3 regions of the Modestobacter sp. SSW1-42 genome follow, and region 3 is predicted to be linked to each of the others. Evidence: predicted binding sites of a transcription regulator. Region 3 holds the regulator's gene; each other region holds the start of a gene.
What was found. The regulator LexA, encoded in region 3, represses DNA repair genes until DNA is damaged. The targets are predictions, from matches to a motif close to TCGAACANNTGTTCGA.

Region 1 (10,498 bases), on a different contig from region 3:
GTGCCGGCCGGCTGACCGGTGGCTGGGCGTTCCTGCTGAGCCTGGTCCTCGGCGGCGGGCTCCTCGTGCCCAGCTGACCCTCCTCAGGGGAACGACTCAGGGAGCGCTCAGGGCCGGTTCAGGGTCGGCTGGGGGCGCTCCCTGATGGTCGCCGCGGGCCCGCCTCGACAGGCTCGACGGCATGGACACCACATCCCGTCAGCGTCCCCGGGACCGGCGATGATCGTCGCCCGCGGACTCACCAAGACCTACGGCGACAAGACCGTCGTCGACTCCCTGGGCTTCACCGTCGAGCCCGGCCGGGTGACCGGCTTCCTCGGCCCGAACGGCGCCGGCAAGTCGACCACCATGCGCATGGTGGTCGGCCTGGACCGCCCCACCGCCGGCAGCGTCACCGTCAACGGACGCTCCTACGCCGACTCGCCGGCACCGCTGCGCGAGGTCGGCGCCCTGCTCGAGGCCCGTGCGCTGCACCCGGGCCGCACCGCCCGCGACCACCTGCGCTGGCTGGCGGCGAGCAACGGCATCCCGCGCACCCGGATCGACGAGGTGCTCGACCTGGTCGGCCTGGACTCCGTCGCCGACCAGCGGGTGGGCCGGTTCTCGCTGGGCATGGGCCAGCGGCTGGGCATCGCGGTGGCCCTGCTGGGCGACCCGCCGGTCGTCGTCCTGGACGAGCCGGTCAACGGCCTGGACCCCGAGGGCATCCGCTGGGTGCGCAACCTGGCCCGGGAGCTGGCCGGGCAGGGCCGCGCCGTGCTGGTCTCCAGCCACCTGATGTCGGAGATGGCGCTGACCGCCGACCACCTGCTCGTCATCGGCCGCGGGCGGATGCTCGCCGACTGCTCGATGGCCGCGTTCATCGCCGACCACGCGACCTCCTACGTGCGGGTCCGCAGCCCGCGCACCGCCGACGCCGCCACGCTGCTGCGCGCCGAGGGCCTGGACGTCGACGTCCACGGCACCGAGCTGCGGGTGCAGGGCCGTGACGCCGCCGGCATCGGCGACCTGCTGGGCGGCGCCGGGGTGCACCTGCACGAGCTGACCCTGGTGCGCTCCTCGCTGGAGGACGCGTTCATGACCCTCACCGCCGACAGCGTCGAGTACACCGCCGGGACCCACGCCGACGTCCCGCCGGTCGTCGTCCCGCCCGTCCGGGAAGCGCAGGCCGTCCGATGACCGCCACGATCGACACCGTCCACCTCGACCCGCGGCGCAACGTCCCCGGTGTGCGCCGGGTGGGGTTCCGGGAGGCGCTGGCCGCCGAGTGGATCAAGTTCTGGACCGTGCGCTCCACCCGCTGGTCGCTCGCGCTGCTGTTCGCACTCGGCGCGGGGCTGACCACGCTGGTCTGCTGGGCGGCGGCGGACGCGATCGCCAGTGGCGAGGCCGGGGAGGACCCGGGGTCCTTCATCACCTGGGGGCTGGTCTTCTCGCAGCTGACCGCGCTGGCGGTGGGCACGTTGGTGATCACCGGCGAGTACGGCACCGGCATGATCCGGGCGACGCTGGCCGCGGTGCCGCGGCGCGGGTCGGTGCTGGCGGCCAAGGCCGTGGTGCTCACCGGCGTCCTGTTCGTCGCCGGCACGGTGACCGCCGTGCTGGGCTACCTCGGCGGCAACTGGTTCCTCGACCGCGAGGGCGTGGGCGTCGCGCTCTCGGACGACGGGGTGCTGCGGTCGCTGCTGGGCAGCGGGCTCTACCTGGCCGGCCTGGGGCTGTTCGCACTGGGGCTGGGGCTGCTCATCCGGCACACCGCTGCCGCCCTGACCGTCGGCATGGCGCTGGTGCTGGTCATCGGCAACCTGGCCTTCGTGCTGCCGGGTGCGTGGGGGGAGTGGGTGGCCAAGCTGCTGCCGGGCAACGCGGGCAGCCAGGTGGCCACCGCGGTGTCGTTCAACCCCGAGGCGCTCGGGCCGTGGACCGGGCTGGCGGTGTTCGCCGCCGAGACCGCCGTCGTGCTGCTCGTCGGCCTCACCGTCTTCCGCCGCCGCGACGCCTGAGCGCGGTGCGCACGACGGCCCCGGTCCCGACAGGACCGGGGCCGTCGTCGCCTCAGCCCAGCCGGAGGGTGGTGCCCTGCGGGTCGTGGGCGTGCGCGCCCACCTCGAGCTCGACGTCGGTGGGCTCGGGCAGCACCCGCTCGCGGCGGTCGCCGTCCCAGCGGGCCAGGGCGAGCAGCGAGACCGGCACCTCGACGGTCACCGACCCGCCGGCGGGCACCGCCACCGGGGCGAAGCCGACCACGGCCCACTCGCCCGGGTAGCCGCCGGTCAGCGTGCGGCCGTAGACCTGCACGACGTGCCGGCCGTCGCGGTCGCCGGTGTTGGTGACCGTGGCGGTGACCCGCTCGCCGCTCGCCGCGACGTCGCCGATGGTGAACGACGTGTAGGACAGCCCGAACCCGTGCGGGTGGGCGGCCTCCACGCCGAGCCGGTCGAGCAGCCGCTGACCGTGCCAGCGGTCGTAGGTGATCGCGGTCGCGTCGCGGTCGAAGAAGGGCAGGTGCTCCTCGCTGGTGGGCACCGAGAAGGGCAGCCGACCCGAGGGCTCGGCGGCACCGGTGAGGACGTCGGCCAGGGCCACGCCGCCCTCCATCCCGGCGTACCACATGAGCACGATCGCCGGGACCTGCTCGCGCCAGCCCTCGGTGAGCACCGGCCCGGCGGCCACCATCGCCACGACGGTGCGCGGGTTGGCCGCCGCCGTCGCCGCGATGACCTCCTCGTCGACCGGCCGCAGCCGCAGCGAGCTGCGGTCGCCGCCGAAGCCCTCGCCGGCGGTCATCACGACCTCCTCGCCGGTGGCGCGGACGCCGTCCGGGCGCGGCGGGTAGAGGGCGAGCAGCGCCGGGTCGCTCATGGTGTCGGGCCCGACGTACTCGCCCTCGTCCTCGGCGGTGAACCCGGCGACCACGATCGCCACGTCGGCGTCCGCGGCCGCCGCGGCGGCCGCGGCGGGGTCGTCGTCCTCGACGAGGGTGACCCGGGCGCCGGGGAAGGCCGCGGTGATGCCCTCGAGCGGGGTGCTGCCACTCGGGGCGCGGACGTCGGAGGAGCCGTGGTCGCCCTGGTTGGCGGCGTTCGCCAGCCGGCCGATGACGGCGATCGAGGTGACCGTGCCGGGGTCGAGGGGGAGGACGGGCGCGCCGTCGACCGGCTCGTTGCGCAGCAGCACCATGGCGCGGGTGGCGGCCTCACGGGCCAGCGCCCGCGCCTCGTCGCCGGCCATCAGCTCGAGGCCGAACTCGCCGTCGGTGCGGGTGGCGTAGGAGCGCAGCATCGCCGCGATCATGCGGACGCCGGAGCGCTGGACGCTGTCCCAGGACGCCGTCCCGTCCTCGAGCTGCTGGCGCAGGTGCAGGCCGCGCTGCTGGGTGAACGGCTCCTCGAGGTCCAGACCGGCCTCCAGGGAGGCGCCGGCGTCGCGCAGGCCCCAGATGAAGTCGCTGACGGTGATGCCCTGCCAGCCCCACTGGTCGCGCAGGACGTCGGTGAGCAGGTACCGGTTCTGCCCGGCCCACTCGCCGTTGACCGAGTTGTAGGCGCTCATGATCGCCGCGACGCCCTGGTCGACGGTGCGCTTGAAGTGCGGCAGGTAGACGTCGTGCAGCGTCTCGTCGTCGATGGTGACGTCGACTCGGAAGCGGGCGTTCTCCATCGAGTTGAGCGCGTAGTGCTTGGCGCAGGCCATCACGTACCGCTGGGTGCCGCGCACCAGGGCGGCGCCCATCTCGCCGAGGTGGTGCGGGTCGTCGCCGTAGGTCTCCTGTGCCCGGCCCCAGGCGGGGTGACGCAGCAGGTTGATGCAGACGCCGCCGAAGAAGTTGCCGCCGACCGCGCGCACCTCGCGGCCGATGACCTCGCCGATCCGCTCCTCGAGCTCGGGGTCCCAGGTGGCGCCGCGGGCCATCGAGACGGGAAAGGCGGTGCCGTTGCCGGAGACGCAGCCGCGCGGGCCGTCGACGAACTGGGTGCCCGGGATGCCGAGCCGCTCGACCGCGGCGTGCGGGATCGGCACCGTGTTGTAGCCGCCGGTGAGCATGGCCAGGAAGCCGTCCCAGAACTGCCAGTCGCCGTCGAGCAGGCCGAGCCGCTCGTCGGGGGTCAGCTGCTCGAACAGCCCGGCGGCCTCGGCCGCGGGGTCGGCGCCGTCGCGCACTGCGGTGACGGCGTCCTCGAACGCCGTCGTGGCCTGAGCGTCTGTGCTCACGGTTCTCCCTGCTCGTCGGTGCACCGAGAACTCCCGGTACGTCCGACCGTAGGTGTTCCGCCGCCGGGTCGCAGGGCCTCAGGCGGGTCCGACGAGCTCCGCGACGATCTGCGCCGACAGGGTCACCAGCGGCAGGCCGCCGCCGGGGTGCGCAGAGCCGCCGACCAGGAACAGCCCGGGCAGCGGTGCGGCGTTGGCCGGGCGCAGGAAGGCCGCGCGGGCGCCGTTGCTGGAGGTGCCGTAGATCGAGCCGCCGACGCTGCCGGTCTCCCGCTCCAGGTCGGCCGGGGTGCGCACGATGCGCCAGCGCACCCGGTCGCGCACGTCCAGCCCGCGGTCGGCCATCGTGGCCAGCACACGGTCGGCCTCGGCATCGGCCAGGCCCGGGGTGGTCCAGTCGACGCCGCCGCCGGGCTCGTGCCGCGGGGCGTTGACCAGCACGAACCAGGACTCGCTGTCGTCGTCCGGGCGGGTGGCGGGGTCGTCGGGGGCGCTGACGTAGACCGTCGGGTCGGCCACGGGCCGCTTCGGTCCGCGCCGTCCGAAGAGGGCGTCGAACTCGGCGTCGTAGTCGTGCGGGAACAGCACCGTGTGGTGGGCGAGGCCGGGCGTGCGGCCGCGCAGGGCGAGCAGCAGGACCAACCCGGACGACGACGGGGTGACCCGCCGCAGTGAGGTGCGGGCCCGGCGGACGGGGGCATCGGGAGGGAGCAGCCGGCCGTAGAGGGCTGCCGCGTCGGCGTTGCAGACGACGACGTCGGCGGGCACCACCTCGCCGTCGGCCAGCCGCACCCCGCCGGCCCGTCCGGCCGCGGTCAGGACCTCGGCGACCGGGGCGTCGGTCCGGACGACAGCTCCCCGCTCGACGGCCCGGTCGGCGACCGCCTCGGGCAGCCGGCGCAGCCCGCCGGGGACGTACCAGGAGCCGAAGGCCTGCTCGACCCACGGCACGGTGAGCAGGGCGGCGGGGGCGCGGCGTGGGTCGGAGCCGGAGTAGGTGGCGTAGCGGTCGAGCAGCATCCGCAGCCGCGGGTCGGTGAGGTACTGCCGGCCCATCCCGCGCAGCGTGCGGCCGGGGGCGATGGTGCGGAGGTCGGTGGTCTGCCGGGCGAGCGTGGCGAGGGTCGCGGCGCCGGCGAGCGGGGAGCGGAGGAACGGCTGCTCGGTGGCCCGCCACATGGCCTCGGCGCGGGTGAGCAGCGCGGTCCACTGGGCGCCGCTGCCGGGACCGAGGTCGGCGTCGAGCCGGTCGGCGATCTCCTCGCGCCGGCCGGGCACCGAGGTCGTCGTACCGTCGGCGAAGCGGTAGGCGACGGCGGGGTCGAGCCGCTGGAGGGGGAGGACGTCGTGCAGCGGGGCGCCGGTGGCGGCGAAGAGGTCCTCGAACACCTGGGGGAGCGTGACCAGGCTGGGGCCGGTGTCGAAGCCGTGGCCGTCGCGGGACACCCAGCCGAGCTTCCCGCCGACCTGCGGCGCCTGCTCCAGCACGGTGACCGCGTGCCCGCCGGCGGCCAGCCGCGCGGCTGCGGCCAGCCCGCCCAGCCCGGCACCGACGACGACGACCCGGGCCACGGAGCCCACGGTAGCCGCGTGCCCGCGCGGTCCTGCGCGCGACGGCACGTCGCCGGCGGGCGTCGCTGCGTGCACACGGCGGCTGCGCTGTCCTGGGGGACGGCAGGCATCGACTTCCGGGCGCGGGTCGGGGTCAGAAGGGCGGGAGTTCGTCTGCCCGGTGGTCCGGCGGTGGCGGCCCGGGCTCGGGTTCCTGGTCGGTCGGTGGTGGTCGTCGGAGTCCGGGTGGTCGGGTGGTGCGGGTGATGCCCGACGGTGTGGTGACGTGCAGGGTGCCGTCGTCGGTGAGGCGGAAGTGCCAGCCGCGGGCGAAGGTCTTGAGCCGATGGTGGCTGCGGCACAGGCAGCAGAGGTTGGTGCAGTCGGTGATGCCGCCGGCACCGTGTGCGTGGACGTGGTCGAGGTCGGCCCAGCCGACGCGCTGGCCGCAGTTGGGGAAGCGGCAGCGCTGGTCGCGGGTGGTGACGAAGGAGCGCTGCTTGTCGGTGGGGGAGTAGGCGTCGGTCGGTGGCGGCGGCCCGAGGACCGGGCAGCTGCATCCACCGCCGGTGTCCGCGGCGGTGTAGCCCTCGGTCGTGGCGGCGTCGGTGGGTGAGGCCGTCTTGGTCGCAGTAGAGCTCGCCTTCGCCGCCGAGGCGAGCGCGCCGCCTTCGCGGCGGCCGGTGTTCGTCGTGAGGGGCGCGGCGACTTCTCCGTCGGGGTGAGCCGAGCTGACGCGGCGGGCCAGCCGCGTCAGCTCGGCCGGCGTCGCGGTGGCCAGCAGTCGTCCGTCGGGGCCGGTGATCGCGTAGGTGAGGCTGCCGCCGTCGGGGGCGGTGAGGCCGAGGGCACCGACGCGGGCGAGCAGTTCAAGCAGGTGCGCGGAGGTGATCGGCAGCCCGTTCACCTCGCCGTGCTCGCCCGTGGCGCCGGTGAGGGAGCCCAGGCTCGCGGTGATCCGCAGGTCCGCGGCGATCAGAGGCAGCCCGTTGTCAGCCGGGCGGCGGATCAGCGTGGACAGGACGTGAGCCCGCAGCGCTCCGATGGGCCGTTCGTCGCCGTCGGACTTGAGCATCCGGGCGAGCTGGTCGATCAGGTCGTGGCACTCCACGGCCTCGTCGGTGGGCAGGTCGGCGGCCAGGGTGGACCGGCCGTCGACGCCTGAGGGGTAGACGTGCACGTCGGCGGTGCGCTCGGCGTCCTTGCGCCGGGCCTCAGCGGCAGCCTCGTCCAACTGGAGCATCACAGCGGTGGCGCGGTCACGGAGCCGGTACACCGACATGTTCTCGGCGTCGGGCAGAAGTGCGTCCTCGACTTGCCCGGTGATCTCGGCGGACGTGTGAGCCAGTACGTCGGCCAGGGCGTCGGCGCGGCGTTCGTCGATGTCGCCGCGCTTGAGGGCGGCGAGCGTGGCGGGCAGCTTGTGCCGCCAGGTCATCGCCCGGCGCAGGCGGTGTGCGGCGGTCCCGCGGCCCAGGTTGAGGATCAGTGACAGCTCGGCCAGGAAGAACTCGCTGACCTCCGGCTCACCCTCGGGCGTCCACCCCGGCCGCCGCGCGCCAGGCCCGTCCGGATCACCCGACGCCGGCCGCTGCGCAGCCAGGCCGAGGATGAGCTCCGCCTCCTCGGCGGCGTCCATCGCCCGCCGGCGCTGCAGAGCGATCAGCTCATCGGCCAGCCACTCCTGCGGCCACACCGACCGGTCGGGCAGCTCGTCCCAGCCGTCGACCACGGACCCGCCGGGGCGCGGCGGGTACGCGGTCGACGTCATGGACCGAACATACGTTCGGGGTGCGACAGTTCTGGCCGGTCGAACAGGCAGCTGCCCCACGTCCTGACGGGCTGCCGTCAGGACGTGGGGCGCGGTACTGATCCGTCGGGCAGGAGCCGGCCGTGCGCCGTCCGGTCCGGTCCGCGCACCATGCGGATCTAGGCGAGCCCCTCCGACGCCTCGAGCACCGCGCGCTCGCCGTCGGCGGCGAAGCCGTTGCGCTCGTAGAAGCGGCGGGCGCGCGAGTTCTCCTCGGCGACCCAGAGCGAGGCGGGCCGGTCGGCGAGGACGGCGTCGAGCAGGTCCTGGCCCAGTCCGCTGCCGTGCCGGGCCGCCCGCAGGTACAGCGACACCAGTTCCTCGTCACGCGCCGGAGGGGTGTCCCGGCTGGGCGCGGTCTGGGCGAAGCCCACCACCTCGCCGTCCACCTCGGCGACGACGACGGGCGGGGTGGCCGGGTCGGCGAGCAGCTGTGCCCAGTTGGCGGTGAACCGCTCGGCGGAGCGGGCGGCGAGGAACTCGGGGGAGAGCAGGCCCGCGTAGGTCTCCCGCCAGCAGGCGAGGTGGCAGGGACCGATGCCGGCCGCGTCAGCGGCGGTCGCGGGGCGCAGGGTGGTCACCACGGTCGGATCCTCCCAGGGGTGCAGGCGCGGACGGCGGGGTCCGCGCCTGCACCGGGGTCAGTGCGCGTCCCGCCGGCTGAACAGGACGACGCCGGCGCCGACCACCACCGCCGTCACCACGGCCATGACGATGCCGCCCTGCAGGTTGGTCACCAGGTACTCGATGACCTTCGTGTTGCCCTGGGTGTCGAACTCGTCCGTGTAGATGGTCAGCTCCAGCCCGTCGGGCATGACCAGCCCCGCCGCGTTGGTGGTCAGCAGCCACGGCTGCCAGGTGGGCCGGAACCCGGAGATCGCGCCCTCCACCACGGCGAAGTAGACGAACCCGACGCCCAGCGCCGCCCCGGTGTTGCGCACCAGGTTGGTGAGGCCGAAGCCGAGCAGTCCGGCGAGGAGCGTGAGCAGCGCGCCCCGGGCCTGGGTGGCGAGCATGTCCGGCCAGAAGCCGTCGGGCACGGGGACGCCGTCACCGGCCACCGCCTGCCAGATGCCGGCGGTCGCCAGCCAGGCGAGCTGGGCGGCCACCCCGACGAGCAGCGTCGCGACGGCGACGACGGCGATCTTCGCGCCCATCACCCGCGGCCGGCGGGTCTCCCAGAACAGCAGCGCGACCATCGACCGGCTCGACCACTCGGCGCCGACGAACGTGGCCCCGATCAGGAACGCCAGCACGGCCGCCGCAGCGGCGACCGACACCGCACCGGTCATGCCCTCGCCGGACAGGGAGTACGGCGCCGGGTCCAGGAACCAGCTGAGCTCCATGTCCTCGGCGGTCATCACCGGCCCGCAGAGTTGGTCGGCCGGGACGTCGGTGGGCAGGTTCGGGTCGGTCAGGCACTGCTCGCGGCCGATGCTGCTCTGCTCGACGCTCTCCTGGAGCTGCTCCTGCGCCGCGGCGAGCCGCTCGGGCGTCGCCTCCCGGTAGTTGACCAGGCCGAGGGCGGTCACCGCGATCCAGGCGAGCACCGCCAGGCCCAGCAGGACCTGGACGAAGCGGCGGGCGCGGAAGCGGTGCGCCTCGGCCCGCAGCAGGCCGCCGAAGCGGCCGGCCGGCACGGTGGCGGGGGCCTCCGTCGGGGTCAGGACGGCGCTCATGCCGGCTCCGCCGTCAGCGCCAGGAACGCGCTCTCGAGGTCCGCTGCCACCGGTGTGAGCTCCTCCAGGTAGTGACCGTGTTCGGCGAGCACCCGGGTGACCTCACCCGGTGCCGCGACGGCGGACACGAGCAGCCCGTCGTCGGTGGGGCCGACCGTGTAGCCGGCGGCGGCGAGCACGGCGGCGGCGGCCGCCCGGTCGGGCACCCGCAGCCGCACGTCGCCGGACGAGCGGCCGGCGAGCACCTCGCGCACCGGCCCGGCGGCGATGCAGCGGCCGCGGGCCATGATCGAGACGCGGTCGGCGACCTGCTCAATCTCGGCCAGCAGGTGCGAGCTGAGCAGCACGGTGGTCGACCCGTCCGCCCCCAGCCGGCGGATCAGCTCGCGGACGTCGCGGATGCCGGCGGGGTCCAGGCCGTTGCTCGGCTCGTCCAGGATCAGCAGCCGCGGCGCCTTGAGCAGCGCGGCCGCGATGCCCAGCCGCTGCTTCATGCCGAGCGAGTAGCCCTTGAACCGGTCGTCGGCGCGGTCGCGCAGCTCGACGATCTCCAGCACCTCCTCGACCCGGGTGCGCGGCAGCCCGGCGGCCTCGGCGAGCAGCCGCAGGTTGCGCCGACCGGAGAAGCCGGGGAAGAACAGTGGCGTCTCCACCAGTGCGCCGACGCTGCCGATCACGTCGGGCAGGCCCTCGGGCACCGGCCGGCCGAGCAGCCGTACCTCGCCGGCGTCGGGGCGGATGAGCCCGAGCAGGACCCGGATGGACGTCGTCTTGCCCGACCCGTTGGGGCCGAGGAAGCCGTGCACGCCGCCGGACTCGACCACCAGCTCGAGGTCGTCCAGCGCCTTCTGCGGGGGCTTGCCGCGGCGGGCGTAGGTCTTGGTCACCGCGTGCATCTCGACGGCTGGCACGAGGCCTCCTGGACGAGGGTGGGCTGGTCGGGAGCACCGTGGCACAGCTCGTGCCCGGGTGGGCCCGCTGCGCGCCCGTGTCCGCGAGTCCTGGCCGGATCGGTTCCGGAGTGACCACCCTGGCAGGCTGCGCGGGTGGTCTCCCTCCCCGCGCTGGCCCGTCGGACCGACGCCGCACTCCGTGGACTGGCCTCCCGCGCCGCGCGCCGGGCCGGGTGGACGCCGGCCGTCCTCGCCCACCCCGGCTACGGCAGCGGCGGCCGGGTCCGGGTGCTCGGCCGGGTGCTGCTCGCCCCGCCCGGCGCCTCCCCGGCCGAGCGGCGCGCGGTGCCCGG
Region 2 (10,498 bases), on a different contig from region 3:
CCTGTCGAACGCCGGGCACCTGCAGAAGACCCACGGCGGCGCGGTGCTGCTGGACCCCGCCCGGATGGCCTGGGCCGACCGTGCGGACGTCTCCGCCGCCGCGAAGGACGCCATCGCCACGACCGCGGCCACCGCGGACCTGGTGCAGCCCGGCGACACGCTCGTCCTGGACGCCGGGTCGACCGTGCTCGCCTTCGCCCGGGCGCTGACCGTGCGCCCGCTGTCGGTGGTCACCACCTCGCTCGACGTCGCGCTGCTGCTGGAGGCCGACCCCGAGGTCGACCTCACCGTGGCCGGCGGGCAGTGGAGCCGGCACTCGCGCTACTTCAGCGGCTCGGCCACCGTCGCGGCCCTCGCCCGGCACCGCGCCGACTGGGCGTTCCTCGGGGCGTGCGCGCTGGACCCCGAGGCCGGCGCCACCTCGGTCAGCGCCGACGACGCTGACGTCAAGACCGCCATGGCGCGGGCGGCCCGGCGCACCGCGGTGCTGGCCGACAGCAGCAAGCACGACAGCGTCGCCCCGCACCTGGTGCTGCCGCCGTCCGGGATCGACCTCCTCGTCACCGAGGACGGGCCCGACACCGCGCGCTGGCGCGCGCAGGGCGTCGAGGTGCTGCTCGCCGCAGCCGACGAGCAGGACGCCGCGGTCTCCTGACCGGGGAGCTCAGCCGCGCCGGACGCCGAGCAGGGTGACGTCGTCGCCGGTGGTGGGCGCGAGCGCGGCGAGCACCCGGTCGACCAGCGCCCGCGGGTCGGCGTCGCCGGCGGCGGCCTCGCGCAGCGCGGCGAGCCGGTCGGGCAGGTCGGAGTCGCGCTGCTCGACGAGGCCGTCGCTGTAGAGCAGCAGGCAGTCCTGGGCGGCCAGCTGCAGCTCGGTCTGGCGGTAGTCGGAGGTGTCGAGCAGCCCGAGCGCCGGCCCGCGGGGGACCTCGGGGTGCACCGCGCCCGCCGGCGTGACGTGCAGCAGCGGCAGGTGCCCGGCGTTGGCCACGGTGACCCGCCCGGTGGCCGGGTCGACCTCGGCGATCACCGCGGTCGCCATCTCGCCGGGCAGCAGCGCGGCGACCAGCTGGTTGAGCCCGTTCAGCGCCGCCGCCGGTCCCAGGTCGCGGAGCAGGTGGGCGCGCAGCGCGTGCCGCAGCTGGGCGGTGACGGCGGCGGCGCCCAGCCCGTGGCCGGCAACGTCGCCCAGCACGACCGCCACCGCGCCACCGGGCAGCAGGACCAGGTCGTACCAGTCGCCGCCGACGACGTCCTGCTCGCTGGGCGTGTAGCTGGCGGCCAGGCCGAGCCCGGGGACCTTGGGCAGCTCCTCGAGCAGCAGCGCGCGCTGCAGCACCGCGGCCAGCCGGCTGTCGCGCTCGACGCGGTGCAGCACGGTGTCGCCCACGGTCGCGGCGAGCGTGCGGGCGGCGGCCACCTCGTGCTCGCGCCACGGCCGGGAGGTGCCGCGCACGGTCTCGCTCCACCGGGCGAACGACCGCCGCGGGCTCAGCCGCGGGCCGGCGGCGCCGTCGGTGACCTTGGCGGTGTGCGGGTCACCGCCCCAGGTCACCTCCCGCAGCGTCTCGGGGCGGAACCAGGCCAGGAAGTCGCCGGGGCTGCCGGCGACCGCGACCGCGACGGCGCCGCTGGCGGAGTCGGTGAGGTCGGCGGCGCCGGGCACCACCCGGGAGACGACGTCGGTGGCCGGCACCTGCGCGGCGAGCAGCTGCTCGACGAGCGGCACGACCCGGTCGGCCGGCGGGGTCTCGCCGAGCAGGTGCAGCCGGCCCTGCACGCGCACCGCGGCGCCGGCGGCGGGCAGCAGGTCCAGCGCGGTGACCGGCCCGCTGGTGAGCGCGGCGGCCGGGTCACGCGGCGAGCGCCCCAGCGCGGCGACCAGCTCGGCCTGCCGCTGGGCCACGCTCACCCGGCGCTCGGCGTCACCGGCGCCGACCGTGGTGGGCAGCAGCAGGGACGCCGTCCGGCCGAGGAACTCCGCGGCGGTGCGGTCGGTGTAGGAGGGGCGGTGCGGGCCGCTGTAGTGGTGGCAGGCGATGAGCCCCCACAGCCTCCCGCGGTCGAGCAGCGAGACCGACATCGAGGCGACCACGCCCATGTTGGCCAGGTACTCGAGGTGCATCGGCGAGACGCTGCGCAGCACCGACCCCGACAGGTCGAGCGGTCGCCCGGTCGTCGGGGTGGCGGCCGGCAGCAGCGGGTCGGGGCGGTACCGGGCGTCGGGGATGAGCCGCAGCCAGTTCTTCTCGTACAGGGCGCGGGCCTGGGCCGGGATGTCGCTGGCCGGGTAGTGCAGCCCGAGGAACGGCTCGAGGTCGGCGCGGCGGCTCTCGGCGAGCACCTCGCCGTTCCAGTCGGCGTCGAAGCGGTAGACCATCACCCGGTCGAAGCCGGTGAGCGCCCGGACGTCGTCGGCCAGGACCTCGGTCAGCTGCTCCAGCGTCGCGGCGGCCGACAGCCGCTGCAGCACCGCGGGCAGCCGCCGGTGCCAGGCGACCCCGGCCTCCTGCGCACCGTTGACCGGCTCCCACTCGGTGAGCAGCAGCCCGTCGGCGCGGTGCAGCACCAGGTCGACGTCCCCGCCGCCGAGGTGGACGCGCAGCGGGTTGACCTCGGCGAGGTCGCCGGCCAGGCCGGCGCGCAGGCGGGCGAGGTCGGCAGGGTCCAGCAGGTCGGCGAGCGTCCGGCCGGCGGGGTCGGTGCCGAGCAGCCCGGCGGCGCCGGCGGAGGAGACGACGACCTGCAGGTCGGGCTCGGTGACCGCGAGCAGCGCGCCGTGCGGCTGGATCGCGCCCGGCACGGCGATCGGCTCGTCGGCGCAGGCGAGCAGGGCCTGCTCGGTCAGCTCATTCGCCACCGGTGCGTCCGTCCTGCCCGTCGGTGATGGTGACGGCGCTGTCGAGGCCCAGCAGGTCGAACACCCGCCACAGCCGCCGGTTCTCGCGGGGGCAGACGACGGTCAGCGCGGTGCCCGCCGCGGTGGCGCGCCGTCCGGCGAGGGCGAGCTCGCGGGCGCCGCGGGAGTCCAGGTACGTGGTCCCGGTGAGGTCGATGACCAGCGTCGCCGGCGAGAGGGCCAGCTGCCGCTCGACGCAGTGCCCCAGCTGCGGGGCGTTCTCCGTGTCGAGCTCGCCGTGCACGCGCATCACCGGTCCGCGCCCCGGTGGGGCCAGCACCTCGATCGAGAACTCCATGTCCGGCTCCCCCTTGGTGGGTGCGCGGACCGCTGGACACCCTCGACGCTCGTCTCGCCGCGACAGCCGCAGCGGCTGTGATCACGACCCGGAGAAGGTAGCAAGGCTCAGCACCGGCAGGGAGCCTCGCGGCCTGTCGCGCGCGCACGCCGGGGCCGGGTGCGGCGGTCAGTGCAGCAGGGGGCCGAGCAGGATCTCGGTACCGTCGGGCCGGTGGGTGCGCCATCGCCCGCCGGGATCTCGTTCGACGGTGAACCCGTGGTGGACCTTCGTGTGGTGCCGTTCGCACAGCAGCGCCGAGTTCTCGAGGCTCGTCTCGCCGCCGTGCGCCCAGTGGACCAGGTGGTGGACGTCGCACCAGTGCGTCGGGGCCTCACACCCGGCGAAGACGCAGCTCCCGTCCCGGCGTTCGACCGCCTTGCGCAGCCCGGGGGTGACCACGCGGTGGTCGCGGCCCAGGTCGAGTGGGACGCCGCCAGGCCCCATCACGATGCGGGAGATGCTGCCGTCGCAAGCGAGGTAGCGGGCCCGGGCGGCGGAGACGACCGCACCGAAGCCCAGGTCGGCGGCTCCCGGGCCGTCGGCGGGGTCGACCAGGTCGTCGAGGTCGATGGTCACCACGACGTGCGGCTTCACCGTGCGGAGCAGCGGCAGGCCGCCTGCGGCAAGTTGGTTGTCGCAGAGCTGCACGAGCGCGTCGGCGTTCTGCTGCGCACGCGTCCGCTCGTCGCCCTGGGGGCGGGCGGCCTGCACGATCGACTCGATCGCGGCCTGCACCTTCTCCCCGCCGACGGCGTCGAGGTCGAAGCGGCCGGTGACGCTGCCGTCGGCGTGCTTCGCGATCGACAGCCGGCGCCCCTCAGTGGGGTCCGGCTCCGCGCCGTCCGGGTCGAGGGCGTCCTCGAACGCCCGCACCGCCACCTTGAGCACGTCGTGCGGCGCCCCCGCCGCGATCGTCGCCCAGTCGCGGTCGAAGGCCGCCAGGTCGACGCCCTGCTCGGCGGCCCGGACCAGCTCGGTCGGGCCGACCGCGCCGACCACCAGGTCGACCTGCGCGGCGTTGACCTCGCCCTCGGCGAACCCGGCGGCGACGGCCGGGACGTGCTCCAGCCGGCGCGCCGAGCGCACGATCATCGACGCGTCCTTCGGCGCCAGCCGGGCGTGCCCGATCAGCCACGAGCGCATCGTGCGCAGCCCGTCGCGCTCGGCAGCCTGGGTCAGCTCGCCGTGCCGCACCGTGCGGGTGAGCTCGGCCGCCACCCGGTTGGCCAGCTGCACCAGCGACGCCGTCCGTTCGAGGGTCTGACCGTTCGTGAACGCATGGAGGTCCTCGGCCGCGAGCGCGTCCAGAGCCGACTGCAACTCGCTCACGACACCTCCCGACGCGTTCGAACACCTGTACGGAGGATACCGCTCGACCCCGGCCCGGACCACCTGAATTCGCAGGTCAGCGGCTTGTCCACAGATGTCGAACGGGTCTTGACATCGACGGGCCGACGACGCCACCGAGCCGGATGACCGGACGTCCACAGCACCCCGTTCCGCGTCGGCCGGCCGCCCGCAACCGGTTTCACTGCGCCACCTGACGGGCAGGCAGGCCACGCCCTGAGCAGGCGGGGCCCGCACGGCAGCAGAGGCTGGTCATGGACCGCATCGCGGACATCTGGGGCACGCGCACCCCGCACGCCATCGACACCCCTTGGCCGGTGCGGATCGACACCCACCTCGACCCCGCCGTCGGCACCGACGACGTCGACCACTGGGTGCAGGCCGGCTGCGTGCTGTGCAGCAACGGCTGCGCCGTCGACATCGCCGTCAAGGACGGCGAGATGGTCGGCGTCCGTGGCCGTGGCGTCGACCTGGTCAACCACGGCCGGCTGGGCCCCAAGGGCCTCTACGGCAGCTGGAACTGGAGCCGGTCCGGCGACCGCCTGACCCGCCCCCTCGTCCGCGAGAACGGCCAGCTGGTGGAGACCGACTGGGACACCGCGATGGGCCGCATCGTGGAGACGTCGAAACGGTTGCTGCAGGAGAAGGGGCCACTGTCGCACGGCTTCTACACGACCGGTCAGCTGTTCACCGAGGAGTACTACGCCCTCGCCGTCCTCGGGAAGGCCGGCGTCGGCACCCCGCACATGGACGGCAACACCCGGCTGTGCACCGCGACGGCCGGAGCGGCCCTGAAGGAGACCTTCGGCAGCGACGGCCAGCCCGGCAGCTACGCCGACATCGAATCCACCGAGGCCATCTTCTTGTACGGCCACAACATGGCCGAGACGCAGACGGTGCTGTGGATGCGGGTGCTCGACCGCCTGCACGGCCCGGACCGACCTGCCATCGTCTGCATGGACCCGCGGCTGACCCCGGTCGCCCGCGAGGCCGACGTCCACCTGGCCGTGCGGCCGGGCACCAACCAGGCGGCGATGAACGCGCTGGTCCGCGAGGTGATCCACCGCGGCTGGGTCGACGAGGAGTACGTCGCCGCGCACACGATCATGTTCGACGAGCTGGCGCAGATCGTGGAGCCGTACACCCCGCAGCACGCCGGCGACATCTGCGACGTCTCCCCCGCCGACCTCGAGCGCGCGGCCGAGGTGTTCGGCACCACCCACCGCGTGCTGTCGACCGTGCTGCAGGGCTTCTACCAGTCCAACCAGGCCACCGCCGCCGCCTGCCAGGTCAACAACCTGCACCTGCTGCGCGGCATGCTCGGCCGCCCGGGTGCGGGCATCCTGCAGATGAACGGCCAGCCCACCGCGCAGAACACCCGCGAGACCGGCGCGGACGGCGACATGTCGGCCTTCCGCAACTGGGGTAATCCGGCGCACATCGAACAGCTCGCGCAGCTGTGGAACGTCGAGGCCGAGACGATCCCGCACTGGGCGCCGCCGACGCACGCCTCGCAGCTGTTCCGCTACGTCGAGGAGGGCTCGATCGAGTTCTTCTGGATCTCCGGTACCAACCCCGCGGTGTCCATGCCCGACTCGGCCCGCATCCGCCGCGCGCTGGCCGGTGAGCAGACGTTCGTCGTCGTCCAGGACGTGTTCCTCACCGAGACGGCCCGGCTCGCGGACGTCGTCCTGCCGGCGGCCGGGTGGGGTGAGAAGACCGGCACGATGACCAACGTCAACCGCACGGTGCACATCTGCGACAAGGCGGTCGAGCCGCCGGGCGAGGCCAAGCCTGACTTCGACATCTTCCTCGACTACGCGCGCCGGATGGGCTTCACGAACCGGGACGGCGGCCCGCTGCTCACCTGGACGCACCCGGAGGAGGCGTTCGAGGCCTGGAAGGAGTGCACCCGCGGCCGGCCGTGCGACTACACCGGGCTCAGCTACGACCGGCTGCGCGGCGGCAGCGGCATCCCGTGGCCGGTGAACGACGAGCACCCCGACGGCACGCAGCGGCTGTACGAGGACGGCGTCTTCCCGACCGAGACCGACTACGCCGAGACGTACGGGCAGGACCTCCTCACCGGTGCCTCGGTGAGCGAGCAGGAGCACCGGGCGATGAACCCGGCCGGCCGGGCGATGCTCAAGGGGGCGCCGTACGTTCCGGCGCACGAGGAGCCGGACGACGAGTACCCGCTGCGGCTGACCACCGGCCGCACGGTCTACCACTTCCACACCCGCACGAAGACCGCCCGGGCTGAGCAGCTGCGCAAGGCGGCGCCGGAGGCGTGGGTGGAGCTGTCGGTGGCCGACGCCGGCGACCTGGGCATCGCCGAGGGCGACCTGGTGCGGGTGGAGTCCCGGCGCGGCGCGATCGAGGTGCCCGCCCGGATCGGGCAGGGCCGCACCGGCGTCGTCTTCGTGCCCTTCCACTTCGGCTACTGGGACTCCGACCGCTCCGGACCCGACGGCCGGGCGCGAGCGGCGAACGAGCTGACGCTCACCTCCTGGGACCCGGTGTCCCGGCAACCGCAGGTGAAGAACGCCTCGGTGCGGGTGACCCGGGTGTCCGCGGGCACCGGCCCCTCCCCCGCCCCGACGACGACGGCGTCCGCCCCGGCCGCCGGCATCGAGGTGCCGGCGACGGTGGGCGGCCCCGAGGCCGGCGTCGACGAGCAGGTCGACGCCCACGTGCCGCCGACGCTGGGTGGGGAGTGACCGTGCAGATCGCCACCTACCTCGGCCTGCTGTCGCGCAGCGAGGAGACCCTGGGCGCCGCGTTCGACACCGTCGGCCAGGGCCACTCGCGGGATGCCGGCATCTACTTCATCTGCCGGCTGCTCAGCGGCCAGTGCGCCGAGCACGTCGCCGACCTGGCGCCGGCGTGCGACCGGTACGGCCCCGGCGGCGACGTGGAGCGGCTCGACGTCCCCGGCGTCCCGCACGTGCGGGAGGGCGAGCTCGGGCTGCTGCGCGACCTGCAGGACCTCTACACGCTGGCGTCCTTCGTCGACTCGACGTGGCTGGTGGTCAGCCAGACGGCGCAGGGCCTCCGGGACGCCGACCTGCTCGCCCTCGCGCAGCGCTGCAAGGCGCAGACCACCGGGCAGACAAAGTGGGTGCAGAGCCAGCTGAAGAGCATCGCGCCGCAGGCGCTGATCATCGGGTCCGCGCCGCAGGCCATCGGGTGACCCGGCCGGGAGGCTCGCGGACGGCGGCGCTACACGCGTTCGCCGGCTGCGCGCTGGCGATGGTGGCTGCCGGGGCGGTCGCGCTGCTGACCGGGCAGGCGTGGCTGTTCCCGAGCCTCGGGCCCACCGCGGTGCTGCAGACCGAGCAGCCGACGGCGCCGTCCTCGAGCCCGCGCAACACCGTGATCGGGCACGCGGTGGCGCTGGCCGCGGGCTACCTGTCGCTGGTCGCCTTCCGACTCACCGGCGCGGGGACGGTGCTGGCCGAGGGCGCCACCTGGCCGCGCATCGGCGCCGCGGCGCTGTCTCTCGCGCTGACCGCGGGCGTGCTGGTGCTCATCGACCGGCCGCACCCACCCGCCGGCGCGACGACCCTGATCGTCAGCCTCGGCCTGCTGACGGCGCCGTCGGCGCTCGTGGTGGCGCTGGCGTCGGTGTGCGTGGTGACCGCGGTGGTGTGGGCCTACAACCGGGCCACCGGCGCCCGGATGCCGGTGTGGTCGTCGGCCCCCCGGCCGGACGGCGCCTGACGGGACCGTCCGGGTCGGGGGCGCGGAGGCCGCTACGGGCAGGTCTCCTCGAGCTTCACGACGCCGAAGTCGATGGCTCCCTCGACGTCTCCGGTGACCCGCTGACCGGCGGGGACGTTCTGGTCGCAGACCTGCCAGTTGCCGTCCATGACCTGGTTGCGCGTGCCCAGGAGATCGTGGGAGACGGAGTAGAAGACGTTGTTCGTCTGCATCGTGTTCTGGGCGACCTGCAGGTTGGTGCCGACCATGTCCGGCATGGCGAAGTCGACGACGACCGCCGCCGAGCTGGGTGCCGCGCTGGTCACCTCGACAGCGACGGGCGCCGGCGAGGGCTGGGCCGCAGACGTCGCCGGAGCCGGAACGGCCACCGTCTGGGTCACCGTCGCCGGAGCGGCGGTGGTGTCGTCGCCGGAGCCGGAGCAGGCAGTGGTGAGCGCGGCGGTCGCCGCGATGGTCATGACGAGGGTCTTGCGCATGACGGGACCATCGGCAGCCGCCGACCACAGCGAGACCGTTCCGGCCGGAACGGCGCGCACTGCCCGGGGAGATCAGCGCAACAGCGGGCCGAGGAGGATCTCGGTGCCGTCGGGCCGGTAGGTGCGCCATCGCCCGTCCGGTGGTCTCTCGACTCGGAACCCGTGGTGCACCTTCGTGTGGTGCCGCTCGCACAGCAGCGCGGAGTTGCCGAGGTTCGTCTCGCCGCCGTGCACCCAGTGGACCAGGTGGTGGACGTCGCACCAGTGGCTCGGCGCCTCGCAACCGGCGAAGACGCAGCTCCGGTCCCGCCGCTCGACCGCCTTCCGCAGGCCAGGGGTGACCACCCGGTGGTCGCGGCCCAGGTCGAGCGGCACGCCGTCGGGGCCCATCACCATCCGGGAGATGCTGCCGTCGCAGGCCAGGTAGCGGGCCCGGGCGGCGGAGATGGTGGCCCCGAAGCCCATGTCGGCGGCGCCCGCGCCGGTGGCGGGGTCGACCAGGTCGTCGAGGTCGATGGTCACGACGACGTGCGGCTTGACCGTGCGCAGCGTCGGGAGGCCGCCTGCGGCGAGCTGGTTGTCGCACAGCTGCACGAGGGCATCGGCGTTCTGCTCGGCGCGGGTGCGCTCGTCGCCCTTCGGCCGGTCGGCCTGCACGATCGACTCGATCGCCGCCTGCACCTTCTCCCCGGCGACCGCATCGAGGTCGAAGCGGCCGGTGACGGTGCCGTCGGCGTGCTTGGCCATGGTCAGCCGCCGCCCCTCGGTGGGGTCGGGCTCAGGACCGTCCGGGTCGAGCGCGACCTCGAACAACTCGACCGCGGCCTTGAGCACGTCGTGCGAGGCGGCGGCCGCGATGGTGGCCCAGTCGCGGTCGAAGGCCCCGACGTCGACGCCCTGCTCCTCGGCCCGGGCGACGTCGGCCGGCGCGACCTTCGTGGCGACGACGTCCACCTGCGCAGCGGTCACCTCGCCGTCCGCGAACCCGGCTGCCAGTGCCGGGAAGTGCTCCAGTGCCCGACCGGCTCGCACGATCGTGGATGCGTCCCGGGGCGCCAGCCGCGCGTGCCCGATCAGCCACGACCGCATGGTGCGCATGCCGTCGTGCTCAGCAGCCTGGGTCAGCTCCCCGTGCCGCACCGTGCGCGTCAGCTCGGCCGCCACCCGGTTGGCCATCTGCACCAGCGACGCCGTCCGCTCCAGCGTCTGCGCGTTCGTGAGCGCGTGCAGGTCCTCGGCCGCGAGCGCGTCGAGAGCCGACCGGATCTCGCTCACGGACACCTCCCGACGCATTCGAACTGGTGTACGAATGCTATCGACGGCGAGACGTCCAGGCAAGGCGAAAGCCCAGCTCAGACGCCTGTCCACAGATCCTTTGGGCCCTTGACAGGAGCTCACGCGTCGGCCTCAGCGGGCCGACTGCTGACCCTCGGCCAGGAGCCGCGCCAGCCGTCCGTCGGCGTCCAGTCCGGCCAACCAGGCCACTGCGCCGGCGTGGTCGGCGAACTCGCCGTCGTCCTGGGCCGCGATGGCCGCGCGCATGACCGGGCCGAACTGGCGTCCCGGCGCGATGCCGCGGGCGATCAGGTCGCTCCCGCGCAGCAGGGGGCGCCCCGGACGCTGGTGCACCTCCGCGGACGCGGCCACCTCCAGCCAGGACGTCGTCGGGTTGGGGCCGGAACCCACGCCGCGACCGGCGTGGTCGGCGCCGCA
Region 3 (10,498 bases):
CGGAGGCCTGCGCGTTGCGCCAGCCGTTCTCCGCGCCGATGGCCAGACCCTCCTGCCACTGGGCGGTGGCGACCTTCAGCACGTCGGCGTCGTCGGCACCGACCGGGCGGATCGCGTCGTTGGCCGCGGCGTGCTTGCGCATGACCCGGGCGTGGGCCTCGGCGTTGCGGGCGTAGCCGTCGTAGGCACCGACGACGCCGGCCAGCTCGGCCGAGCGGCGGTAGGCGGTGCCGGTCATCAGCGAGGTGATCGCCGCGGCCAGCGACTGGCCACCACGGGAGTCGTAGGCGTGGCCGGTGGCCATCAGCATCGCGCCGAGGTTGGCGTAGCCGATGCCCAGCTGGCGGTAGGCGCGGGTGGTCTCACCGATCGGGTCGGTCGGGAAGTCGGCGAAGCAGATCGAGATGTCCATCGCGGTGATGATCAGCTCGACGGCCTTCACGAAGTTCTTCGAGTCGAAGGTGCCGTCGTCCTTGAGGAACTTCATGAGGTTCAGCGACGCCAGGTTGCACGAGCTGTTGTCCAGGCTCATGTACTCCGAGCACGGGTTCGAGGCGTTGATCCGCCCCGTCTCGGGGTTGGTGTGCCAGTCGTTGATCGTGTCGTCGTACTGGATGCCCGGGTCGGCGCACTCCCAGGCGGCCTTGGTGACCTTGCCGAACAGCTCGCGGGCGTCGACGGTCTCGATGACCGAGCCGTCGGAGCGGGCCCGCAGGCCGAACTCGGTGCCGTTCTCGACCGCGCGCATGAACTCGTCGTTGACGCGGACGGAGTTGTTGGCGTTCTGGTACTGGACGCTGGTGATGTCCTTGCCGCCGAGGTCCATGTCGTACCCGGCGTCCCGCAGCGCGCGGATCTTGTCCTCCTCGCGCGCCTTGGTCTCGATGAACTCCTCGATGTCCGGGTGGTCGATGTCCAGCACGACCATCTTCGCCGCGCGGCGGGTGGCGCCACCGGACTTGATGGTGCCGGCGGAGGCGTCGGCGCCGCGCATGAAGGAGACGGGGCCGGAGGCCGTGCCCCCGGAGGACAGCAGCTCCTTGGAGGAGCGGATGCGGGAGAGGTTCAGGCCGGCACCGGAGCCGCCCTTGAAGATCAGGCCCTCCTCGCGGTACCAGTTCAGGATCGAGTCCATCGTGTCGTCGACGGCCAGGATGAAGCAGGCGCTGACCTGCTGCGGCGAGGCGGTGCCGACGTTGAACCACACGGGGCTGTTGAAGCTGAACACCTGGTGCAGCAGCATCCAGGTCAGCTCGTGCTCGAAGACCTCGGCGTCGGCCTCGGACGCGAAGTAGTCGTGCTCGCGACCGGCGGCGCCGTAGGTCAGCACGACGCGGTCGATGAGCTGGCGCAGGCTGGTCTCGCGCTGCGGGCTGCCCACGGCACCACGGAAGTACTTCGTGGTGACGATGTTGGTGGCGTTGATGCTCCACTCGGAGGGGAACTCGACCCCGCGCTGCTCGAAGTTGATCGAGCCGTCCCGCCAGTTGGTCATGACGACGTCGCGGCGCTCCCACACGACCTCGTCGTAGGGGTGCACCCCAGCGGTGGTGAAGACCCGCTTGACCTTCAGGCCCTTGCCCCGGACGGGGGCCTTGCCTGCGGTGCGGCGGTTCCGGCTGGGAGAGAGGCGGTCGGCTGTCTCGGTCAAAGCGTGCTCCCCTGGTGAGGCGTGCTGAACTGGATGGCTGCTGAGTCGGCGGTTGCCGGGAGCCGGTGGTGGAGGTGCCCGGCGGTGCGGGCGGGCCCGGGTGGGCGGGCGGTGAGCTGCGGAGCGGGCAGGCGGTGCGCGGCAGGCGGGCGGGGCGTCAGCCGGCCGGCGACCCGGCGTCGTCGCCGGGTGGACCGTTGTCGGCGACCTCGGGCCGGAGCCGCTTGAGCTCGGCGATCTCCTTCTCGAAGTCGGCCGCGGAGGAGAAGGAGCGGTAGACGCTGGCGAAGCGGAGGTAGGCGACCTCGTCGAGGTAGCGCAGTGGCCCGAGGATGGCCAGGCCGACCTCGTTGCTGGGGACCTCGGCGGCACCGGTGGCCCGTACGGCGTCCTCGACCTTGGCGGCGAGGACGGCGAGCTGCCCCTCGTCGACCGGGCGCCCCTGGCACGCCCGGCGCACGCCGGCGATGACCTTGTTGCGGTCGAAGGGCTCGCTGACGCCGCTGCGCTTGACGACGGCGAGCACCGGCTCCTCCACGGTGGTGAACCGGCGGCCGCAGACCGGGCACGACCGACGGCGGCGTGTGGTGGCGCCCTCGTCGGTCTCCCGCGAGTCGACGACCCGGCTGTCAGGGCTGTGGCAGAACGGACAGCGCACCGGGCACCTCCTCGATCGGCGGGCCGCCGGGGCGACCGTGGTGACGTCTCCTGTGGACCGCCCGGGGGACATCCGGTGGATGTCCTGGGGCTGACCTGGGGAAGCGCCTGTGGAGAAGAACTACACCTCTGTCACACAAGATGTTGGGGTGAGGTTAGCCCCGCACCACTACAGGTGCAACCCCTGGGGTCCGGCGCGTCGCCCCTCGTCGCAGCAGCACCGCCCGCACCAGGCACTTCGCCACGCCACGCCGGGAGACGGTGTGACCCAGGGTCGCCGGAGCGCGGCTCAGGGCAGTTGGAGCTCCGCGCCGGGCATCAGGTCGACGCTGTACAGACCGTTCAGCTCGACGATGGCGTCGACCACGGCGCGGGGGTCCTCGTCGGGGGCGACGTCGCGCGCGATGGACCACAGCGTGTCGCCGTACCGCACCACGACGGTGCTCGAGCCGGCCAGCTGCAGTCCGGTCTCGCGCCCGAGCTCGACGGTGACGACGGTGGCCGCGGCGACCGACAGCCCGATCGCCATCGACAGCCCGGCGACGACCCGCCGGCCACGGGCGGTGAGCCGCAGCGGCGCCGGCGGCGGCCGGTCGACACCCCGGCGGCGCACCCGCACGACGGGGCGCGCCTCGACCGCGCAGCCACCCCGGACGGGACGGCCGGCGGCGAGGCCGTCGAGCCGGGCCGGCCGGGCGCCGGGGCGCACCGGGTCGCGGCGCCCGGTGACCGGGGCGACCGGCTGCGGCCCCCGGCCGGCGAGCGGCTCGGAGCACGACGGCGCCACCCGGGCGACGGGCCTGGCCGGCCGTCGCACGGGCGCGGCGGGGACCGGGGGGACGGGCACCACGGAGAGGACGGGGGTGTCGAGCTGTGGGCTGACCATCGGGGGCACTCCTGGAGGTCTGGCGGTGGGACGTCGTCGGACGCCCGGTGCGCCCAGGCGGTCCCCCCGAGGCAGCGGCCGCCTCGAACGCCTGTTCGATTCGAACGTCTGTGCGATGTCTACCGCATCCCTCCGACAAGTCCACCCCTGGACGCGCGACTCCTTCGAACAGGTGTTTGAACTACACCGGTGTGACCCGCTACCGTGCACCCGAGATCGCTGACCGGACTGCTCCCGGCCCTCCGGTGCCGGGCAGCGACCGGGAACTGCTGCCCCGGCAGCCGGACGAGGAGGACACATGGCGGCCGACGGCCCCACGGCAGGAGGCACGAGGTCCTCGCGGCGCAGCCGCACGACGACCGACGCCCCTGGCACCGACGCCACCACCGCGGGGAGCGGAGCGGTCGCCGCCGTCCGCGAGTTCCCCGAGCGCGGGGAGGCCGGCGACGGCCTGACCCAGCGCCAGCGCCGCGTGCTGGAGGTCATCCGCGACTCCATCGACCGCCGCGGCTACCCGCCCTCCGTGCGCGAGATCGGCGAGGCCGTGGGCCTGTCGTCGGCGTCCTCGGTGGCCCACCAGCTCTCGGTGCTGCAGCGCAAGGGCTGGCTGCGGCGTGACCCGAACCGGCCCCGCGCCCTCGACGTCCGCATGCCGGGCGAGACCAGCGTGATGACCGAGTCCCCGGCCGAGACGCCGACCGCCGCGACCGGCACCGACGAGACCACCCCCACCCCCACGTACGTGCCGCTGGTCGGCCGGATCGCCGCCGGTGGCCCGGTGCTGGCCGAGCAGGCCGTGGAGGACGTGTTCCCGCTGCCCCGCGAGCTGGTCGGCGACGGCACGCTCTTCATGCTCAAGGTCGCCGGTGACTCCATGGTCGAGGCCGCCATCTGCGACGGCGACTGGGTCGTCGTCCGGCAGCAGCCGACCGCGGAGAACGGCGAGATCGTCGCCGCGATGATCGACGGCGAGGCCACCGTCAAGACCTACAAGCGCCGCGACGGGCACGTCTGGCTGATACCGCACAACCCGGCCTACGAGCCGATCCCGGGCGACGACGCCACCGTCCTCGGCCGCGTCGTCACCGTCCTGCGCCGGGTCTGAGCGAGGACGCCCTCTCCCCCACTCCTCGCAGGCTCGAAGCGGCCCCTGAGAGGAGGCGGGGGGGGGCGAGGAGGTCCTCGCTCAGCCCTGCCGACGGCGGAGCCGGCCGCCGATCCAGACCAGCAGCGTGGCCACGGCGGCCGCGATCAGCCCCGCGGTGACCGGGCTGACGCCGCCCCCCAGGTCCAGCGGTGCGGCAGCGGCGTCGTCCGGAGCGGCGTCCGTGGCCGGGGCGGGGGCCGCGGCGGCGGCCACCGGCACCAGCGTGACGACGGCCGGCAGGTCCTCGCTGGTCACCAGCAGGTCGCGGTCGTTGCCGGCGAAGGCGATCGCCTCGCCCTGCGGGGAGTCCGGCAGCGCCACCCGCACCGGCGGCCCGCTCAGCGCCCCCGCGACGTCGGAGTCGGCCAGCGGCCACACGTAGGCGTCGGTGTAGGTGCGCAACGCGATGCGCTGCCCGTCGGCGGAGACCGCGCCGCCGGTGACCAGCAGCTGTCCGGCGCGCCCGACCGGTCCCCCGGGCGTGCCGGTGAGCGTGAAGCCCATCCCGAGCACGCGGGTCATCGGCAGCGTCACCCCGTCGGCCAGCGGCTCGGCCGGCCGGTAGACCGAGCTGGCGCCGAGCACCTCCTTGGTCACCAGGTACGGCGTCCCGTCCGGGGCCAGCAGCAGCGCCTCGGCGTCGTGGGGGCCGTCGGGGTAGGTGAGCCGGGTGAGCGTGCTGCTGCCGTCGGGACGCAGGCCGATCAGCGCGACCGTCTCCCGCTGCTGGTCGTTGTCGCCGATGTCGGCCAGCCACACGGTGCCGTCGGCGCCGAGCGCCAGGTCCTCGGGGTCGTAGGGGTCGACCGCGGCGGTGCGCACCTCGCCGACCGCGCAGGCGCCGTCGAGCACGTAGACCTCGGCCTGGTCACCGCCGTCGTTCATCGCGAGCATCGCGTTCCCGACCCCGACCAGCCCGGAGATCTCCGGCAGCCGCTCGTCGGTGATCTCGCACCGGGTCGTGGGCGCGCCGTAGGTGTCGTCGGCGGCGGCGGGGGTCGCCGGCAGCAGCACGGCCAGGGCGCCCAGGGGTGCGCTCAGCGCCGCCCCGGCCACCCGGGTCCGGCGGCGGGCGCGGTCAACCCTGCTGTCGGCCCGCTCTGGCACGGGCCCAGCGTGACACCGGCAGCGCGTCGATCGCATGAACCACGCCCAAGAGCAGCACGCCGACGGCCAGCCCGGCCACCACGTCGGTGACCCAGTGGAAGTTCAGCGCGACCATCGTGACGCCGGTGACGAACGGCCCGACGACGGCGAGCAGCCAGCAGGCCCGTTGCACCCAAGGCGGCAGCCCGAACTCCACGGCCTGCCAGCGGGCCACCCCCCACATCAGGGCCGCGTTGGCCACGTGACCGGACGGGTAGCTGCCGCCGCCCCGGTGGAAGAACGAGCCGGGGTACTCGGGGGCGGTCCGCCCGGTGCCCCACTTGAACGCGTAGACGACGGCGGTGAGCAGCACCAGCGCCACGACGATGCGCAGCGCGGGGACGTAGGTGCGCCGGCGGACCGCGGTCCAGGCGACGAGGGCGGCCAGCAGGACCAGCACCGTGCCGCGCCCCCCGGCCTGGGTGAACACCCAGACCGGCCAGTAGGCGGCGGAGTCGCGCAGGTCCCAGCGGTCGACGACGGTGGACACCCGCAGGTCCAGCGCCTCCAGGACGCCCCCGGCGAGCAGGTCGACGGTGACCGCCACCAGGACGACGGCGGCGGCGCCGAGCAGCCACCACGGCGGCCGGCCGGTGCCGGTGACCGGCGCGGCGGCGTCCCCGGGCCGGGTCAGCGGTCGCGACGCTCCGCTCCTGGCCACCGCGTCACCGTACCGGCCCCGACGGCCGGCCCCGGAGACGCGACAGGGCCGTGCCGCAGTGCGGCACGGCCCTGTCGTCCCGCTGCCGGGGCGGGCAGCAGGGTCCTCGCTCAGGCCTCGAGGGCCGGCGCGGGGTACTGCTCCAGCAGGGCGGCCAGGCCGGCGTCGACCTGGGCCACCAGCCGGGTGCCCTCGGCCTCGTGGACCTCCTCGAGCACCTCACCGTCGCGGTGCACCCGGGCGACCAGGTCGCCCCGGTCGTAGGGCACCAGCACCTCGACGTGGACCGCGGGGTGCGGCAGCCGCGCGGCGATGATGTCGCGCAGCGCCTCGATGCCCTCGCCGGTGCAGGCCGAGACCCACACCGCGCCGGGCAGCGCCTGACGGAGCAGGAGCACGTCCTCCTCGCTCATCGCGTCGACCTTGTTGACCACGATCAGCTCGGGGACCGAGGACGCGTCGATGTCGTTGAGCACGACGTGAACGGCGTTGATCTGGCCCAGCGGGTCGGGGTCGGACCCGTCGACGATGTGCAGCAGCAGGTCGCTGGCCGCCACCTCCTCCAGCGTCGACCGGAACGCGTCGACGAGCTGGTGCGGCAGGTGCCGGACGAAGCCGACCGTGTCGGTGAGCGTGTACTCCCGGCCGTCGGGGGTCTCCGCCCGCCGGACCGTGGGGTCCAGGGTGGCGAACAGCGCGTCCTGCACGAGCACACCGGCGTCGGTGAGCTGGTTGAGCAGGCTGGACTTGCCGGCGTTGGTGTAGCCGGCGATCGCCACGCTCGGCGTCGCGTTGCGGTCGCGGGAGTTGCGCTGCGTGGTGCGGGCGGTCGCCATGCCGGCGATCTCCTTGCGCAGCTTGCTGACCCGCGACCGGATGCGCCGCCGGTCGGTCTCGATCTTCGTCTCACCGGGGCCACGGGTGCCGATGCCGCCACCGCCGGCGACACGACCACCGGCCTGGCGGCTCAGCGACTCACCCCACCCGCGCAGGCGCGGGAGCATGTACTGCATCTGGGCGAGCTCGACCTGGGCCTTGCCCTCCCGGCTGGTCGCGTGCTGGGCGAAGATGTCGAGGATCAGGGCCGTGCGGTCGACGACCTTGACCTTGAGCACCTTCTCCAGCTGGTTGAGCTGGCCGGGGGTCAGCTCACCGTCGCAGATCACGGTGTCGGCGCCGGTCGCGGCGACGATGTCGCGGATCTCGTTGGCCTTGCCCGAGCCGACGTAGGTGGCCGCGTCGGGCTTGTCGCGGCGCTGCACGAGCGCCTCGAGGACCTCCGAGCCCGCGGTCTCGGCCAGGGCGGCGAGCTCGGCCAGCGAGCGCTGGGCGTCGACCGCCGTCCCCTCGGTCCAGACGCCGACCAGCACGACGCGCTCCAGGCGCAGCTGCCGGTACTCGACCTCGGTGACGTCGGCGAGCTCGGTGGACAGGCCGGCGACACGGCGCAGCGCGCCGCGCTCCTCGAGGGCGTAGGACCCGGGGGTCTCGCCGGGGAGGTCCCACTCGCCGGGGGTGGGTGTGGTCTCGCGCGAGCGGGCGGCCTTGTCGGCCCGGGCCTCGGCGTCAGCGAGGATCGCGCGGTTCTGGGCTGTCGTCATCGTCTCCAGCGTGGCATGCCCCTGCGTGCGGGGCGAGCGAGTTGTCTGCATCGTGCCCGGTACAACACCTCAGAGCTCCGGGTGCATCCCGAGGTAGAGCGACCACTTCTGCCCGTCCGGGTCGGCGGGCCGGGCGACGAACTCGTCGAGCAGCTCCTGCATCCGGTCCTCGAGCTCCGCCTTCTCCGCCGCGGTCAGCCGCAGCGCCAGCCGGGTGCTCTCCAGCCGCCGCTCCCCCACCTCGGCCACCTCCTCGAGGAAGGCGCCCAGCGCGGGGTCGCGCCGGGGTCCCGGGCCGCCGGCGCCGTCCATCTGCCAGCTCTTGCCGGTCGCCCGGTAGGGCACCTCCCGAGCGCCGCGGGGCCCGCGGCGCTCGGGCTCGGCGGCCAGGAACCCGGTCTGCAGCAGGGTGCGCACGTGGTGCAGCACGGTGGCCGGGTTGCGGTCGAGCCGGGCGGCGAGCTCCTTGTTCGTGAGCGCGGTGTCGCGGCACAGCCGCAGGATCCGCAGCCGGACGGCGGAGGCGAGCGCCCGGGCCTCGGCGTCGGTGGCCCGCCGGCGCCCCTCTCCTGCAGCTCCGCTCACGCGGCCAGCCTAGGGCGACGCGCCGAGCAGTGATTGACACTTCCCAATCCCATGCTCAGGCTGCGCCCGTGACCACCGACCGCAGCCTGCTGCGCCACCGCGACTTCCGGCACCTGTGGGCGGCCGAGACGGTCAGCCAGGTCGGGACCCAGGTGACGCTGTTGGCCCTGCCGGTCGTCGCGGTCACCCTGCTGCAGGCGACGCCGCTGCAGATGGGCGTGCTCACCGCGCTGGAGACGGCCGCATTCCTGCTCATCGGGCTGCCCGCCGGCGCCTGGGTCGACCGCTGGCGGCGCAAGCGCGTCCTGGTCACCGCCGACCTGGTCCGCGCCCTGGTGCTGGCCACGCTCCCGGTGGCGTACCTGGCCGACCTGCTGACCCTGGGCCAGCTGTTCGTCGTCGCCGCGGTCACCGGTACCGCCACGGTGTTCTTCGACGTCGCCTACCAGAGCTACCTGCCCGCGCTGGTCGACGGCGACCAGCTCGTCGACGGCAACGGCAAGCTGGAGGCCAGCCGGGCGGTGGCGCAGGTCGCCGGTCCGGGCGCCACCGGCGTGCTGCTGCGGGTGCTCGGGGCCCCGCTGCTGATCGCGGTGGACGCGGCCTCGTTCCTGCTCTCGGCGCTGTTCATCGGCCGGATCCGCACCCCCGACGCGGTGCCCGACCGGGCGGCGCGGCGACCGCTGCGCACCGAGATCGCCGAGGGCCTGTCCTTCGTCGTCCGGCACCCGCTGCTGCGCCGGATCGTGGCCTGCACCGGCACGGCCAACCTGTTCGGGTCGATGACCACCGCCCTGCTCGTGCTGTACGTCATCCGCTCGCTGGGCCTGTCCGAGGCGACCCTGGGGCTGGTCTTCTCCCTCGGGGCGGTCGGCGGGCTGCTCGGCGCGGCCACCGCGGCCCGGTTCGCCCGCCGGGTCGGCGAGGGCCGGTCGATCCCGCTCTCGGCGGTCGTCTTCGCCGCGGCCGGCGTGTTCGTGCCGCTGGCCGCGGTGGGCGCCCCGGTCGTGCTGCTGACCACCGGCTGGTTCGTGCTCAGCTGGGCGACCGTGGTCTACAACGTCACCCAGGTCAGCTTCCGGCAGCGGTTGTGCCCGCCCCGGCTGCTGAGCCGGATGAACGCCTCGGTGCGGTTCATCGTCTTCGGCACCATGCCGGTCGGCGGGCTGCTCGGGGGCGTGCTGGGCGAATGGCTCGGCGTCCTGCCCGCGCTGTGGGTCGCCGCCGCCGGTGGCGCCGTGGCCTGCCTGCCGGTGCTGCTCAGCCCGCTGCCGGGCATGCGCGACCTGCCCCGCGCGCTCGACGCCACCGCCGCGCCGGTTGGCTCCGGTGGCGCCGGGTAGGTCGCGGGGGACGCACCCGCACCGAGGAGGACGACGATGACCAGCCCCGCCACCAACTCCGACGGCGAACTCGACGACCCGGGCCGCGACCCGGTCGGCCTCGCGGTCCCGCGCAACCCGCTGGGCGGCGCCGACCAGGACACCGGCCGCGGCACCCCGCGCGGCGACGACGGCGACGCCCCCGGCGACAACGACGCGGCCGAGGGCGGCGCAGCACAGCCCTGAGCCGCGGAGCCCGGACGACGCAGCCCTGAGCCGCGGAGCCCGGACGACGCAGCCCTGAGCAGGTCAGCCGGCGAGCCACTCCCGGGTGAGCACGCCGGTGGCGACGACGACGGCGGGGCCGGAGAGCACCGTCGTCGTCCCGTCGAACCCGACCGTGAGCCGGCCGCCCGGGACGTCGACCACGACCGTCCCGGCGGTCCGGCCGCCGGCGTCGAGCGCCGCCCACGCCGCGGCGCAGGCGCCGGTGCCGCAGGACCGGGTCTCCCCCACCCCGCGCTCGTAGACCCGCAGCCGGACGTGCGCCGAGGCGCCGCCGGGGGCGTCCGCCGCGGCCAGCACGTTGACCAGCTCGACGTTGACGCCGTCGGGGAACATCCCCGGGTCGACGCCGGGCAACACCGTCAGGTCGAGGGTGTCGACCTCGACGTCGGTCAGGCAGGCCAGGTGCGGGTTGCCCATCGAGACGCCCAGCCCCGGGAAGACGGCCCCACCGATCCGCGCCTCGCCCCGGCCCAGCGGCACGGCCGGGCCCATGTCGACCCAGTAGCTCCCGTCCGCGCGGGCGCCGACCCGGCGCGGGCCGCCCCGGGTGCCCA

Region 1: the regulator LexA is predicted to act here: its motif matches at 7,538-7,553, upstream of ACGBYP_RS00755 (DUF222 domain-containing protein).
Region 2: the regulator LexA is predicted to act here: its motif matches at 4,586-4,601, upstream of ACGBYP_RS01540 (DUF222 domain-containing protein).

Annotation. Positions count from the first base shown of each region.
Region 1 is NZ_JBISCA010000001.1:139,285-149,782, forward strand. It holds gene ACGBYP_RS00730 (hypothetical protein) at 1-77, shown strand, start outside; gene ACGBYP_RS00735 (ABC transporter ATP-binding protein) at 220-1,179, shown strand; gene ACGBYP_RS00740 (ABC transporter permease subunit) at 1,176-2,003, shown strand; gene ACGBYP_RS00745 (beta-glucosidase family protein) at 2,056-4,212, opposite strand; gene ACGBYP_RS00750 (phytoene desaturase family protein) at 4,291-5,784, opposite strand; gene ACGBYP_RS00755 (DUF222 domain-containing protein) at 5,918-7,534, opposite strand; gene ACGBYP_RS00760 (N-acetyltransferase family protein) at 7,693-8,157, opposite strand; gene ACGBYP_RS00765 (ABC transporter permease subunit) at 8,215-9,252, opposite strand; gene ACGBYP_RS00770 (ABC transporter ATP-binding protein) at 9,249-10,163, opposite strand; gene ACGBYP_RS00775 (App1 family protein) at 10,299-10,498, shown strand, end outside.
Region 2 is NZ_JBISCA010000001.1:298,546-309,043, reverse strand. It holds gene ACGBYP_RS01555 (DeoR/GlpR family DNA-binding transcription regulator) at 1-655, shown strand, start outside; gene ACGBYP_RS01550 (SpoIIE family protein phosphatase) at 665-2,860, opposite strand; gene ACGBYP_RS01545 (STAS domain-containing protein) at 2,850-3,197, opposite strand; gene ACGBYP_RS01540 (DUF222 domain-containing protein) at 3,366-4,568, opposite strand; gene ACGBYP_RS01535 (molybdopterin oxidoreductase family protein) at 4,841-7,306, shown strand; gene ACGBYP_RS01530 (hypothetical protein) at 7,309-7,779, shown strand; gene ACGBYP_RS01525 (HPP family protein) at 7,776-8,309, shown strand; gene ACGBYP_RS01520 (hypothetical protein) at 8,342-8,785, opposite strand; gene ACGBYP_RS01515 (DUF222 domain-containing protein) at 8,858-10,060, opposite strand; gene ACGBYP_RS01510 (CCA tRNA nucleotidyltransferase) at 10,193-10,498, opposite strand, start outside.
Region 3 is NZ_JBISCA010000005.1:376,365-386,862, forward strand. It holds gene ACGBYP_RS18980 (vitamin B12-dependent ribonucleotide reductase) at 1-1,651, opposite strand, end outside; gene nrdR (transcriptional regulator NrdR) at 1,809-2,309, opposite strand; gene ACGBYP_RS18990 (LysM peptidoglycan-binding domain-containing protein) at 2,598-3,194, opposite strand; gene lexA (transcriptional repressor LexA) at 3,493-4,299, shown strand; gene ACGBYP_RS19000 (hypothetical protein) at 4,381-5,448, opposite strand; gene ACGBYP_RS19005 (phosphatase PAP2 family protein) at 5,420-6,148, opposite strand; gene hflX (GTPase HflX) at 6,259-7,749, opposite strand; gene ACGBYP_RS19015 (ArsR/SmtB family transcription factor) at 7,819-8,334, opposite strand; gene ACGBYP_RS19020 (MFS transporter) at 8,403-9,677, shown strand; gene ACGBYP_RS19025 (hypothetical protein) at 9,714-9,902, shown strand; gene dapF (diaminopimelate epimerase) at 9,966-10,498, opposite strand, start outside.